2 regions of the Viridibacterium curvum genome follow, and region 2 is predicted to be linked to the other one. Evidence: predicted binding sites of a transcription regulator. Region 2 holds the regulator's gene; the other holds the start of a gene.
The links. Region 2 encodes FliA, which starts transcription of late flagellar genes. Its sites were predicted from a motif close to CTAAAGTTNNNNNNNNNNNNGCCGNTA; they were not measured.
Positions count from the first base shown of each region.

Region 1: a site for FliA is predicted at 3,660-3,686, ahead of ABEA02_RS01240 (chemotaxis protein). Genes of this name have one in related genera too.

Region 1 covers NZ_BAABLD010000002.1:22,408-29,611, forward strand. The annotation lists gene cheD (chemoreceptor glutamine deamidase CheD) at 1-148, shown strand, start outside; gene ABEA02_RS01225 (protein-glutamate methylesterase/protein-glutamine glutaminase) at 172-1,257, shown strand; gene ABEA02_RS01230 (STAS domain-containing protein) at 1,340-1,645, shown strand; gene ABEA02_RS01235 (methyl-accepting chemotaxis protein) at 1,846-3,504, shown strand; gene ABEA02_RS01240 (chemotaxis protein) at 3,755-4,717, shown strand; gene ABEA02_RS01245 (chemotaxis protein) at 4,732-5,676, shown strand; gene cheY (chemotaxis response regulator CheY) at 5,690-6,091, shown strand; gene cheZ (protein phosphatase CheZ) at 6,137-7,069, shown strand; gene ABEA02_RS01260 (chemotaxis protein CheA) at 7,104-7,204, shown strand, end outside.
Region 2 covers NZ_BAABLD010000002.1:395,493-402,696, reverse strand. The annotation lists gene ABEA02_RS03085 (CsgG/HfaB family protein) at 1-744, shown strand, start outside; gene ABEA02_RS03080 (Yip1 family protein) at 845-1,672, shown strand; gene ABEA02_RS03075 (hypothetical protein) at 1,833-2,198, shown strand; gene ABEA02_RS03070 (hypothetical protein) at 2,301-2,741, shown strand; gene ABEA02_RS03065 (hypothetical protein) at 2,811-3,581, shown strand; gene ABEA02_RS03060 (hypothetical protein) at 3,689-4,216, shown strand; gene ABEA02_RS03055 (hypothetical protein) at 4,231-4,587, shown strand; gene ABEA02_RS03050 (flagellar motor protein) at 4,661-5,401, opposite strand; gene ABEA02_RS03045 (RNA polymerase sigma factor FliA) at 5,425-6,189, opposite strand; gene flhF (flagellar biosynthesis GTPase FlhF) at 6,433-7,204, opposite strand, start outside.

The DNA of each region.
Region 1 (7,204 bases), 370 kb from region 2:
CGCACGCAAGGTCTACTTCTTCCCCCGGACGGGCCGCGTGATGGTCAAGAAACTTGTCCAGTTACGCAATGAAACCCTGTTGCAACGCGAGCGCGAGTACGCGGCAAGTTTGCGGCAACCGATTGGTGGCGACGTGGAGCTCTTCTGAGGCGCGGCGCAGGAGGTGATGAAATGAAGATCAAGGTGCTTGTCGTGGATGATTCGGGCCTCATGCGGGCAGTGCTCACCGAAATCATCAATAGCGCGCCTGATATGCAGGTCGTGGGGGCGTCGGCCAGCGCATCGCAGGCGCGCGAGGACATCAAGGCGCTCAATCCGGACGTGATGACCCTCGACGTCGAAATGCCGGGCATGGACGGTCTGGATTTTCTTGACAAGGTGATGCGCTTGCGACCGATGCCGGTGGTGATGATTTCCAGCCTGACAGCGCGAGGTTCCGAAGTCACCCTCAAGGCTCTGGAGCTGGGTGCCGTGGACTTCATTTCGAAGCCAAAAGGCATGACGGCTACCGGCATCCAGGCTGCCGCCGACGAAATCTGCGAGAAGATCCGCGCGGCCTGGCAGGCGCGCCGGAGCATCGCCACAACCTACGGATCTGCCAACGTGAGTGCCAGACAACAGAGCGCAGCGACCAGTCAGCCAGCGTCACCCGCAACAGCTTTGAGTGGGCGGGCTTTGTCCGATCGCTTCATCATGATTGGCGCCTCGACCGGTGGCACCGAGGCAATCAAGGAGGTGCTCTCACCCTTGCCGGCGGAGATGCCCCCGATCCTGATCGTGCAGCACATGCCCGAGATGTTTACCGCCTCATTTGCCAAACGTCTCGATTCGGTCTCGCGGCTGGCGGTCAAAGAGGCCGAGGATGGAGAGCGCATTCGTTCCGGTGTCGCTTATCTGGCACCCGGACATTCGCATCTGTATCTGCGCAAGGCGGCGGGTGGCGGTTTTGTCTGCGGCTTGTCGGACGCCAACCCGGTCAACAGGCACCGCCCTTCGGTTGACGTACTGTTCAATTCCGCCGCTGAACTGTTGGGAAGCAGGGCTTTGGGGGTGTTATTGACGGGCATGGGGAAGGATGGCGCACAGGGTATGCTTGCCATGAAGCAAGCTGGCGCCTGGACGGTTGCCCAGGATGAGAAAAGCTCGGTAGTGTGGGGAATGCCGCGCGAGGCCGCGATGATTGGGGGCGCCAGCGAAGTGGCGTCCTTGAAGGATATTCCCGGCCTTCTGACCGAAAAGTTGCGTAACATTCGCTGACTTTGCGGCCAGCTCAGGTTGGCCTCAAGGCTGTTTGAGAAATGACGTTAACCGGGTTTACAGAAGCAAACGGAGGTTGTGCATGGATACGAGTGTGACAGTGAGCGACAGCGCGGCGACCCTGCGTCTCGTGGGGCGCTTCGATTTCAAGGCGCATCGTGAATTCCGCGAGGCTGTCGAGAAGCTCCTGCAACAGTCGGGAGCTCGCGCGGTCAAGGTTGACATGGCCGAGGTGTCCTATCTCGACAGTTCTGCGCTGGGCATGCTCCTGATGTTGCGTGATAAGGCCAAGGCGGCAAGCCGCGATGTGTCGCTCGTCGGCGTGAGCGGTAGTGTTCGCCAGGTGCTGGATATCGCCAACTTCTCCAAGCTCTTCTCGATCAACTGATCCAGGCGATCGGCGCGCGTCGCCGGTCGGTTGCCACGGGGTTGCCGCAAGCTGCAGGGCTTGCGGCAACCCTTTGTATTTTCAGGCGCTGACGGCGGGCTCAAGTCTCCTGCCCATGAATCCGATAACACTCGAATGAGCACCATTCCCGTTGCAGGCTTCGGGGGATTGGACAAGGGGGAGACATGGGCGGGACCGGGTTGTCGTTACTGCTTGGCTGTGTGGCCGCACTATGGTGCGCAGCCAGTTTGACCCTGATCGGCATGGGTTGGCCCGGTTTGTTCGCTGCCGGATCTGGCGTTGCAGCAGCCGTTTATTTCGCGTTGCGCTGGGCAGGCCAGCGTGCCGCGGCCGGGCCAACGAACGCGTTGGGGCTGCTGCAGGCGGTACATCGCGACGGCGATCTGTCGCGCCGTGCACCTGAAGGTCAGGACGCAGCCGGACGTTTGGGCGCAGCGCTCAATACCTTGCTGGGATCGATGCAGAGTGCCTTTGGCAAGTCAGTGGCCGACGCCAACCAGCTCGATGAGCGCGCCAAGGCTGTGCTTGAGGGAGCCGATGCGATCATGGCGAGCTCGACAAAACAGCGTGATCAGGCGGTGCAGACAGCGGAGTCCATCCATCGCATGGGCGCTGAAGTGCAGCATATGCAGGAGCAGGTACGGACGGCTGCGGGCATTGCGCGTAACGCGGCGGCACTTTCCAGCGAGGGGCGCGAGGCTGTGCGGCAGAGCGTCAGCCAGATGGAGGGGCTGGCGCGTCAGGCCGAGGCCTCGGCCGCCATGATGACCGGGCTGGATGCTCACGTGAAACGGGTCATCGCGTCGGTCGACGAGATACATGCCATCGCCGACCAGACCAACATGCTTGCGTTGAACGCCGCCATCGAGGCTGCGCGGGCGGGCGAGCAGGGGCGCGGATTTGCTGTGGTGGCTGACGAGGTGCGCGGTCTGGCCGAACGGACGACACGGGTGACCAGCGATATTGGTGGCGTAATACAGATCATCCGGCAGGAGAGCCGTACCGTTATGGAGGCCATCTCCGGCAGCATGGAGGAGGCGGCCCAAGGGGCGCGTCTGGTGCATGAAATTGCTGGACGATTAGAGCGCATCGAGGCGGGCGCTCGCGAGACACAGGATTGTGTGGGCAGTGTGGTGACGGCTCTGGACGAACGTGGCAGGGAGGCCGAGCAACTGAATACCCTGATCGACGAGACGATTGCCGGCGCAGCCACCAATCAGGATCTTGCCGGGCAGGCACAGCAGCGCGCCAGCCAGTTGCGGCTGCAGGCAGCCAACATGCTGGAGGTTGCCAATGTCTTCAAACTGGGCGCACAGGGCGAAGATGCCACGCGCATCCACGCGGCAATGCCGGAGATCGTCGTCGCGGCCGCCCGCGCGGTGTCGGCAGCTCTCGATCAGGCGGTAGTGAGCGGTCGCATCCGGCTCGAAGATCTGTTCGACGAGAACTACATCCCGATCCCCGGCACGCAGCCGCAGAAGTACAAAACCCGGTTTGACAGTCTGACTGACGAAATCCTGCCGGCAATCCAGGAGCCTGTGCTGGAGCGCCATGCCCAGTGTGTCTATGCAGGCGCAGTGGATAGGCGAGGCTACTTTCCCACGCATAACCGCCGCTATACCAAGCCCCTGACGGGCGACCCGGCGGTAGATATTGTGCATAACAGAACCAAGCGCATTTTCGGGGATCCGGTCGGGCGCCGTTGCGGAGCGCACGAGCAGCCTTACCTCGTGCAGACCTACCGCCGTGATACCGGTGAGGTCCTGCACGACATCTCGGCGCCGGTCTATGTTCAGGGACGCCACTGGGGCGGTTTCCGCATCGGTTTCCGCGCCTGACACACCTTTTTACCTTGGCTTGCAGCCGGCTCGCTCGGCGCGGCACATGTCTTCGCGAACCCTCATCCTGACTGGCTTTGCGACGATCTTTCCCGCTTCTGGCGAGGGACGGAAACGGTTGTGTAGCAAGGCCCGAGAGCACGCGAGATCCGGGGTTCAAGTTTGTGATTCGGGAGCCGTAAAGCCTCTTGGGTTGGCGCGATTCACAGAGTGGCGCTGACACCGGGAACGACACACACCGGAGATGACCATGTCAGAGCTGTTGAAGAACATTGATGCGAGAACCCGCCTGGCCGGGACGAACAAGCTGGAGATCTTGTTGTTCACCCTGGGTCTGGACTCCCGAACCGGGCGTCGAGAGAGCTTCGGCATCAATGTCTTCAAGGTGCGCGAAGTCATGAAAACGCCGCCGATCACAGCCGCCCCGGACATGCCCTCGGGCGTCGAAGGCATGGTCTCGCTGCGTGGCCAACTGGTGCCGGTTGTCGATCTCTCGAAGTACTGTGGCGTCACGCAGGAAGCCAGGCGAGAGATCATGATCGTCACCGAATACAACGGTCACACCCAGGGCTTCCTCGTCGAGGGTGTGGATACCATTCTGCGCCTGGACTGGTCGCAGATGCGCGTGCCACCAGACATGCTGACCAACCGTATGGGTGGTCTGGTCACGGCGGTTACGGAGATTGAGCCTGACAAACTGATCATGATGCTGGACGTCGAGAAGGTGCTCTCCGAGACCTCCGGTTACGACGAAGAGTCGGTCTATCGCGACATCACGCCGCTCAACCGTGATTTCACTGTTTTCTACGCGGATGACTCATCTGTCGCTCGTCGGCAGATCGAGCGCACCCTGGCGTCTCTGGGTGTTCGGGGGGTGGCAGCGGTCAACGGACGCGCGGCCTGGGATGAACTGGAGCGCATGGCCAACCATGCCGAAACGACCGGCCGCAAAGTCTGGGAGTTGGTGCACCTCGTCCTTACCGACGTCGAGATGCCTGAGATGGATGGCTACATCCTGACCAAGAAGATCAAGTCCGACACGCGCTTCGACGGTGTGCCCGTGCTGATGCATTCGTCGCTGTCATCAATGTCGAACCAGACCCTCGGGAAATCCGTGGGTGTGGATGCCTATGTCCCCAAGTTCGAGCCGCACCGTCTGGCTGACGCCATTCGTTCGATGCTGGCCCCGGACAGTGTCCATCTTGCAGCCTGAGTTGAGAGGAACGCATGGAACGCGCTGATAACAATCTGCTCGAAGCGGTCGATGCCCGCACCAAACTGGTGGGCTCCAACCGCATGGAGATCCTGCTCTTCTCGCTCGGATCGAGCGAAATTTTCGGGATCAACGTCTTCAAGGTTCGCGAGGTGTCGAAAGCCCCCTTCGTGACCCGTTCGCCCAACATGCCCCACGGCGTCGAAGGCCTCATTTCGCTGCGCGGCAATGTTATCCCCGTGCTGTCGCTGGCGAAGGTGATCGGCATCGCCAAGCCGGGTGAGCCGCTGGGTGGTTCGATGATGGTGACCGAGTACAGCAAGCGCACGCTGGGCTTCCTGGTGCACGAGGTGGATCGCATCATCCGCGTTGACTGGGACAAGGTGCGCCAGCCAGACAACGTTCAGGCCGGTGCCAATTCATTCATCACCGCAATCACCGATCTGCCCGATGGCAAGCTGGTTTCCATCCTCGATGTCGAGACCATCCTTGCGCAGACCTTCGGTGAGGCTCCGATTGGCGCAATCCAGCCGATCGACAAGACGCGCGATATCAACGTGTTCTTCGTCGACGACTCGGCTGTCGCGCGCAAGAAGATTGCCGAAGTGCTCGACAAGCTGGGCGTATATCACAAGCATGCAATGAACGGGCTGGAGGCCTGGACGCGTCTCGAAGGCATGGCCAATCACGCGCACCAGCAGAAGCGCCATCTCGCTGACGAACTGACGATGATCCTCGTCGATGCCGAGATGCCTGAAATGGATGGCTACGTGTTGACGCGCAATATCAAGAACGACCCGCGTTTTGACGGTATTCCTGTTGTGATGCACTCATCGCTGTCTTCAGAGGCCAACCGCTCGATGGGCAAGTCAGTGGGTGTGGATGCCTACGTAGCCAAATTTGATGCAGATATCTTGTCCGATACGCTGCGCCCCTACCTCCTTCGTAACCGCGACTAACCGGAGAACAGTCATGTCGGATCCCAAAATGAAGTTTCTTGTCGTCGATGACTTTTCCACGATGCGCCGGATTGTGCGCAACCTGCTCAAAGAGCTCGGCTATACCAATGTCGACGAGGCGGAAGACGGTGTCGTGGCCATGCAGAAGCTGGCCGCAGGCGGCTTCGAATTCGTCGTGACCGACTGGAACATGCCCAACATGACGGGCATTGAGCTGCTCAAGAACATCCGCGCCAACTCGCAGCTGCAACATCTGCCCGTGTTGATGATCACGGCCGAGGCGAAGAAGGAAAACATCATTGAAGCTGCGCAGGCAGGTGCTTCAGGCTACATCGTCAAGCCTTTCACCGCGGCGACGCTGTCAGAGAAGCTCGGCAAGATTTTCGAGAAGCTCGACAAGAAGGCTGCGGCCTGATCCTGGCTTGCCCACGAACCTGAAAAGCATACGAGGAGCGTAGCCATGGCCAAGCGGCTAACGACAGATGAAGCGGGCGACAACGCCGATCTGCAAGCGTTGTTCGACTCAATTACGGAAACTTCCACAAAGCCCCAGCTGGAAGTTGTAGCGTCGGCAGACGGTGCCGGCGATAACGACGAACTGCAGGATCTTTTCGATTCAGTAGCCAGTTCGCAAGGCAAGCCGGTTGCCGCTGCAGCCCCCGCTGCACCGACAGCAAAGCTGGATGAATCAGGGGATTCGAGCGAGCTGGAAGAATTGTTCGATCAGGTGTCGAGCAAGGCAGGTGCCAGCACTGACGCTGATCACACAGTTCTTGATGACGAGGTCAGGCAGGACAAGGCATTCAACCGTATTGGCCAGATGACGCGTCTGTTGCATGACACGATTCGCGAACTGGGCTACGACCGGATGCTTTCGGAGACGGCGCAGAAGCTGCCTGATGCTCGCCAGCGCCTGTCCTACATTTCCCAGATGACTGAACAGGCAGCCAGCCGGGTGCTGAATGCCACTGACGTGGCCAAGCCTGTGCAGGACAAGGTCGAGGCGCATGCTACTGCGCTCAACAAACGTTGGGAAATGCTGTATGCCAAACAGCTGTCGGTGGACGAATTCAAGCAACTGGCTGCCGAGACCCGTGAGTTCATTGGTCAGACTGCGCAGGACAGCAAGCTCGTCAACGCACAGCTGATGGAAATCATCATGGCGCAGGACTTCCAGGATCTGACGGGTCAGGTGATCAAGAAGATCGTAGACATGGCCGCCACGCTGGAAGCTGAACTGCTCAAGGCCTTGATCGAGTTCGTGCCGGAGAACAAGCGCACGCCGGAACACGAGGGCTTGCTCAATGGTCCGGTGATCAATGCCGAGGGACGCACTGACGTGGTGACCGGGCAGGAGCAGGTCGATGACCTGCTCGAAAGCCTTGGTTTCTGATGCAGACCAGTCGAACGAAGAACGGGAGCACAAGATGAGTGATTTTTCCGGGATGGAAGACCTGCTGCAGGACTTTCTGGTTGAGGCAGGTGACTTGCTGTCCGGTGTCGACAACAAACTGGTCGATCTGGAGCG
Region 2 (7,204 bases):
CTTGGTGGCTCCGGAACAGTCGCCTCTGGCGGCGCAGCAGGCTCCACCGCATCGGGCGAAAACAGCCAGCTTGAAAAATGCACCGAGTCCCTCGGTACCATCTCCCTCGTCGAAAACCAGCAAGCCGGCTGGTACAGCATCCTCACCAATCAATACAAGCTCCCCCCCACCGCCAACCTGCTGCGTCTCATGATCCAGCAAAGCAACTGCTTCGTCGTCGTCGAACGCAGCGCGGCCGGCCTGCGTGCCATGGAGCGCGAACGCAACCTCGACCGCAGCGGTGAGCTGCGCCAGGGCAGCAACTTCGGTCGCGGCCAGATGGTCTCGTCCGACTACGCGCTGAGCCCTGAAGTCCTCTTCTCCGAAAGCGACACCGGCGGTGTCGGTGGCGTGGTCGGTGGTGTCATCGGCGGCACGGCAGGCCGACTGATCTCGGTTGTCGGCGCCAATGCCAAAAACCGCGAAGCCGGCACCATGCTCACCCTCGTCGACAACCGCTCTGGCGTTCAGATCGCCGCCTCCGAAGGCAGTGCCAGCAAGGTCGATTTCGGCGGCTTCGGCGCCCTGCTCGGCAGCCGCGCCGGTGGCGCCGCCGGCGGCTACACCAACACGCCGCAGGGCAAGATCATTGCCGCTGCCTTCATGGATTCTTACAACCAGATGGTCCGCTCGCTGCGCAACTACAAGGCGCAGGAAGTCAAAGGCGGCCTCGGCAAGGGTGGTCGCCTCAAGGTCGGCGACTGAGCCCTTCCAGCCCTGTCACAGAAGCCTGGCGCGTCACTGACCCGTCAGGCTTTTTTCTGCAACGGTTTCACCTGCACACAATCCAGATCAGGAGAGCATCATGAATCTCGTCGAACGTGCCAAGAACATCCTCCTCAGCCCCAAGACCGAATGGCCGGTCATCGAAGGTGAAACTGCCACCGTCAAATCCATCTACCTCGAATACCTCGTCATCCTGGCCGCCATTCCCGCCATCGCCACCTTCATCGGCATGTCGCTTGTCGGCTACTCGGTCCTGGGCATGTCGATCAAGACGCCCCTGCTGGCCGGCATCGCCAACCTCATCGTCAGCTACGTCCTGTCCCTGGTCATGGTCTTCGTCGTCAGCCTCATCGCCGACGCACTCGCCCCCAGCTTCGGTGGTCAGAAAAACCCCATCAGCGCATTCAAACTCGTCGCCTTCAGCATGACGGCCAGCATGCTCGGCGGCATCTTCAGCATCATCCCCGCCCTGTCAATGCTCGGCCTCCTCTGCTCGCTCTACGGCATCTACGTGCTCTACGTCGGCGTCGCACCGCTGATGAAAGTACCCCAAGACAAAGCCATCGGCTACACCGCCGTCCTCATCATCTGCGCCATCGTCATCGGCGTCGTCGTTGGCGCCATCTCCGGCATCGTCGGCGCCGTCGGCATGCGCGGCTCAGCCATCTCGATGAGCACGCCCGACACCACCCAGCAAGCCCCGATCAACATCTCGATCGACACACCGCAAGGCAAGGTTCAGATCGACACACAGAAGCTCGACGACATGAACAAGAAGATGGAAGAGATCGGCAAACAGGCAGAAGCTGCTGCTGCCAGCGGCGACCAGAAGGCCAGCATGGAGGCCGCGGCCAAGGCGCTGCAGGCTATGGGTGAAGCGCTGGCTGCGCAGTCGGCGGCAAAGTAGAAACCCTTCCGAATCGCCAAAGCAAATAGGCTTGCCGCTTGTTACGTTGCATTGAAACTGTTTGTATCACTTGGCAATACCGCCACAATCCAAGCAGCAGGCCACTCTCCTCCCATAACGCCCGGTTTGCCTAGGGCGCCCTATATCTAGTTCGGCGTCTATGCGTTCAACGATATCCACCATACTGGCCGGCACGCTCGGATGTATCACATGGCCTTTATTTTTAATTCTTATTGGTGACAACCCCGTTGGGAAAACGGGTGGAATTGATTTATTGGTACTTCTCTCTCCTATCGTATTATTTGCCGTACCGTTTTCAGCTCGCCTCAGACTTAATGGCTCAACTGGTCTAGCCGCTTGGATTATTGCGGCGGCCCCTGTGCTTAGCGCCGTAAATTTTGCTTTTGTGATTGTTATCGACGGGCTTTCAAAAACAGATGCAACTAATGCAGCGTGGGCATGTTGTGGGGTGTGGCTTCTGATTAGTCTGGTGGTCAATGGCATTGCCAAGAAAACCAACTCCTAACGGACAACACCACGAGATCTCCATAGAAAAACGGGAGAAATTTTGCAACGAAGGATATTTACAATATTAACCAGCGCTGTTGTTTCTGCCTATGCAGGGGCCATGGCCATTGATGCCAATCACGACCTTGGCGTCATTGAAATCCTGCCCGGACTCGTAGAGATCAATTCAAGTTCATCCCGCGTAAGAACTGAAAGCGACTCAAAAAAATATGTATATTTTGTTAACGGATACAAAATAGGAGAGGAGTTTAAAATTGAATGCGAAGGTGACGCTTATAGCTTGTGCGAAGAAAATGAATTTTCCAAAAAAAATGGGATTGAAAACGCGAAAGCCTGGGTCATTCCTATCAACAACAACAAGGGGTTTATTCGCGCACAAGGCGTATTGCGAAATGACGGAAAAATTGAAATAAAAGAGTACAAAGAATCTGAGAAGAAGGCAGAAGAACTAAAAGAAAAAACAAAAACAAAATTATATATTTTTGTATCAATATTTACATTTTCATCATTGGATTTAATTTTATCTTTCATTAAAAAGTAAATACCTAATAATGACTTTTTTTGCGCACCGATTGACTGGCAAAAAAAACACCAACCCCCATCCACACACATGTTAGATAAAATAGCAATTGAAATTATTGTCATTTTTTCGACGCACTTGGTTGTTTTTGCAATTATTTTATTTTTGTCATCTATAATTGCAAAAAAATACGCAAAATCCACGCGCTTAAAAGTTATTATCTATTCAATTCCTTTCGTTTTTTCATTACTTCCTTTTGTTATACACAGCCCAAGTCACGACAAAAAAACATTAAATTATGAAAAAAATACTGAAAAGGATCGTGAAGAAGAATACAGACACGCAAACAACTCACTGCATTTATCTAAACTCTGCAAGAATCGAAAAAGAACAGTTCGCGGCATAGGACAAAAAACCCAGTCTGGACTCGCCATTTTCTATGAATCAAGTAAAAAACCAGACATAAATTTTAATAGACTTGTTGCCAAGCTTACGCATGGAAATAATTCATGCGAATTTACAGCGCTGACTTTTTTAGAATTTAAAGAATATAAAAAAAATAATTTTGACTATAAAGAAGAAGGCCTCTTCGAACAAAAACACTTGTGCGACAATCCCGACAAATATATTCAAAAAAGCTCCACAGCAAGGTATGAACTTGTTTTTGGCGACTCAATAGTCACCTCAACTCCGTGGAAGGGCGAGGTTTCAAGTGTTTCTGTGCGCATTCAGGATCGTACTACCGGGGAACTAGTTGCTGAGGACACGCTTTATTCGCTTGGGCGGACGTCGGAGGTCGGAGTATGCCCAAGCCACCAGAGTCAATTAGTTCAGTTGATCACTGATGTTTTCGGACCATAGAAAACATGGGAGTGCCAACAAGTCTATCGCCTGATCAAGTGCTGTGGCCGCTCAGAAGTGGCTCCCTGTTTTCCTGACTCGTCCTATCCCGCCAATTGGATACATACGTGGATCGCTGGCAACAGTACCTTTTCGAAGCACATCCCGAGGCAACACTGCGTAACTGGGCGAGGCGCCTTCAGAAGTTCCGCTTCTTTCGTGCCTATGGCGGCCACGCCAACGATGGTGACTCGCTGGATGTTTGCTACGCCTATCAAGACACAGGTGAACTTCAGGAGTTCTTTGCGCATCTTGGCGTGAAGCTGGTGATGCATGAGACGCAGCCTCCCCAGCCGGAGCCCGACGTTTCATATCCTGGCGATGTCTATGCCGCGTTCCCATCGCTGATTCCCGGCACTCGCTGGATTGAGCAACCCAGGTACTGCGTCATCGACGGGCATAAGGTTTTCGCGTGGTGCGAGGTGGGCAAGATCAGACTCTCTATCGGCATGAACTATGAGGTGACACCTTCTGATGTCACTGTGGCGGAGGCCATTGAACGGTTGCTCGAAAATGTGTCACTTACTGTCATTGAGCCCCCAATCGACAACCGGAACTGCATATGCCCCAAGTTCTACCCGGGGTATTTCTCCTGAACGTAGCCGCCACCATGAAATGCACGAGCGCCTTAATCGCGCTGTTGATGCTCAGCGTCTCCACATGCGCGTTCGCACAGAAGAGGCATTGGGTCATCTGCGACCTGACCGTCATGGTGAAGAGTGCCCAAGACACAGTGCCGCGTGTTTCGGGTCTGGTGCGTTCAAGCAACGCGCCAGCAGGCACCGAGTGCCCTGCCCCCGGCGCTGTCATCTCCTTCCTGCCGGAAACCATGGACTATCAAACGGTATTGCCGCGCAAGCAATGGCCGGGCGTTGGCGAAGTCGTGACGATCCGTTACCGCTATCTGCTGGGCGAATGCAAATACACGGGCCCTTGCAAGATCGAGCATTTCTCGTTGATGCGATGAAGCCACCGTCTTGGGCTTTGGCCGACGAGCTTGTGAATACCCGATGTGAATTGCTGACTCGCCGAAGCAGGCGTCAGACGATGTAACCCTGCAGCCTGCTTTCAATGATGCGCGGGTTGTCGCCGTGGGCGATGGCGACGATGCCGTCGAGCAGCATGTCGCGGACGGCGACGAGGCGGGTGATGTTGGCCTGCAGCTTCTTGGCCATTGGGAGGAAGATGAGGTTGGCTGAGCCGACGCCGTAGATGGTGGCAACGAAGGCGACTGCGATGCCAGCGCCGAGCTTGCTGGGGTCGGAGAGGTTCTCCATGACGTGGATGAGGCCCATGACGGCGCCGATGATGCCGATGGTGGGTGCATAGCCGCCGGCGGCTTCCCAGATCTTGGAGGCTTGCTTCATCTCGACTTCCCAGGTGTGGATGTCGATTTCCATGACTTCGCGGATGCGCTCGGGTTCGACGCCGTCGACGAGTAGCTGCATGGCTTTGCGCAGGTAGGGATCAGGCTGCGAAGCCATCTTGTTTTCGAGTGTGAGCAGGCCTTCCTTGCGGGCGATCTGGCTCCAGCTGACGACCTGGGCGATGAGATCATCGAGCGGCGGTACAGGCGGCTTGATGACCCAGACGGTCATCGCGAGGCCCTGCTTGAAGGTGCGCCAGGGGCTTTGCAGCATGACGGCGCCGAAGGTGCCGCCGACAACGATCATGAATGCAGTGGGCTGGATCAGCGAGCCGATGTGTCCGCCTTCGAGCAGCTGGCCGCCGATGATGGCGACGAGTCCCAGCAGGAGTCCGGCAACGCTGATGACATCCATGCGGCGGGCCCCGGCGGTTCAGCTCAGGCCGCTGAGGCGCGTCGGCTGCGGGGCTCTGCCTGGGGCATGGCGGAGTCGCGACCGCTGGCGATGCGCGAGCGCAGGCGTGCGATGGCCTGGCTGTGCAGCTGGCAGACGCGGGATTCGGAGACGCCCATCACTTCGCCGATTTCACGCAGGTTGAGGTCTTCTTCGTAGTAGAGGCCCATGACCATCTTTTCGCGGTCCGGGAGGTCGCCGATGGCCTTGATGAGCACCTGACGCATGCCGGCTTCTTCCAGCATGTCGAGGGGGTCGTTGCTCTCGCCGACGATGTGGCGATCGAGGTAGTCGTCTTCTTCTTCGCTGCCGAAGTCTTCGAAGTACACGAGCTGGTAGCCGCGGGCTTCCTGCAGCATCTTCTGGTAATCAGCGAGGCTCATGCCAAGCGATTCGGCGAGTTCGCGCTCGGTGGGCTGACGGCCGTGAACCTGTTCGAGGTTATGGATGGCGGTTTCGATGCGGCGCATCTCGCGGCGCAGGCTTCGCGGCAGCCAGTCGTTCTCGCGCAGGCCGTCGAGCATGGCGCCACGGATGCGTTGCACGGCGTAGGTCTCGAACTGGGCGCCGAGGCCTTCTTCGTAACGGCTGATGGCGTCGAGCAGGCCGAGCATGCCGTTCTGGATGATGTCTTCTACCTGCACGCTGGCCGGCAACTTAGCCATGAGGTGGTAGGCAATGCGTTTGACCAGGGGGGCATAGCGCGCCACAAGCTGGTCTTTGTCGAGTGTTCCCGCTGCGTTATACATCGTGCTCTCGCTCAGTAAAGGTCACTCGCTGAGTGAATGGTCAGCAACATCATGGAGCCATTCTGCGCTGCAGGTGACACACATGCCTTGTGGAAAAAGACCGGTGTTGTTGCCCAATTCGCTTTCCAGTTTGCGTTTCTGTCCGGCTGACTCTGACGGTCTGCGCGGGGGCAACCACGGGAGCCGCCCATCTGGTTGCTTACGGCCCGGCAAGAGAAAAACTTGAGGCATGGTCGTCCCCCGTCACAGCCCCGCATTGCCCCCTTCGCCCGTCGAGAGGCGGGGTGCGGCCATGAGCAGGCCAGCTTCGCTGCGGTCGAGCTTCCACGGGGAATCGGCAGGGATCTCCCGCAGGGCACGGTGCAACAAATAATTGCGATTGGGCAGGTGCAGGTCTTCCGGCACGCGCTGGCCGTTGGCGATATAGAGCATGGGCAGGGCGTGGCGGATGGAGACATCCAGCGCGGGGGCGATGCTGTTGGCTTCGTCGAGCTTGGTGAAGATGCAGCCGGCGGTGTCGGGCGAGACGTAGGCGCGGATGACGTCATCCATGGTGTCGCCGCGCACGGTGGCGTTGAGGCACAGGATGCGGGCGATCTTGCCGACGGAGTTGAGCATGGCCGCTTGCTCGCCAACCATTTTGTCGCGCTGGCTCATGCCTACGGTATCGATGAGGACCATGTGCTTCTTGCGCAGCTCTTGCAGGGTGGAACGCAGGTCGCTGGCGTCGCGCACCACATGCACCGGCACGCCGAGAATGCGGCCATAGATGCGCAGCTGTTCGTGGGCGCCGATCCGGTAGCCGTCGGTGGTGATCAGGGCCAGGCGGTCGGCCCCGTGGCGCACCACGCAGCGGGCAGCGAGCTTGGCGGTGGTGGTTGTCTTCCCTACCCCGGTTGGGCCGACCAGCGCGTAGACGCCGCCGCGGTCGATGATGTCGGCTTCTGCGTCCTGCAACTGCAGGTCGCGGGCGATGAGCTGGCGCACCTGGTTGCGGGCTTCGTTGAGATCGCTG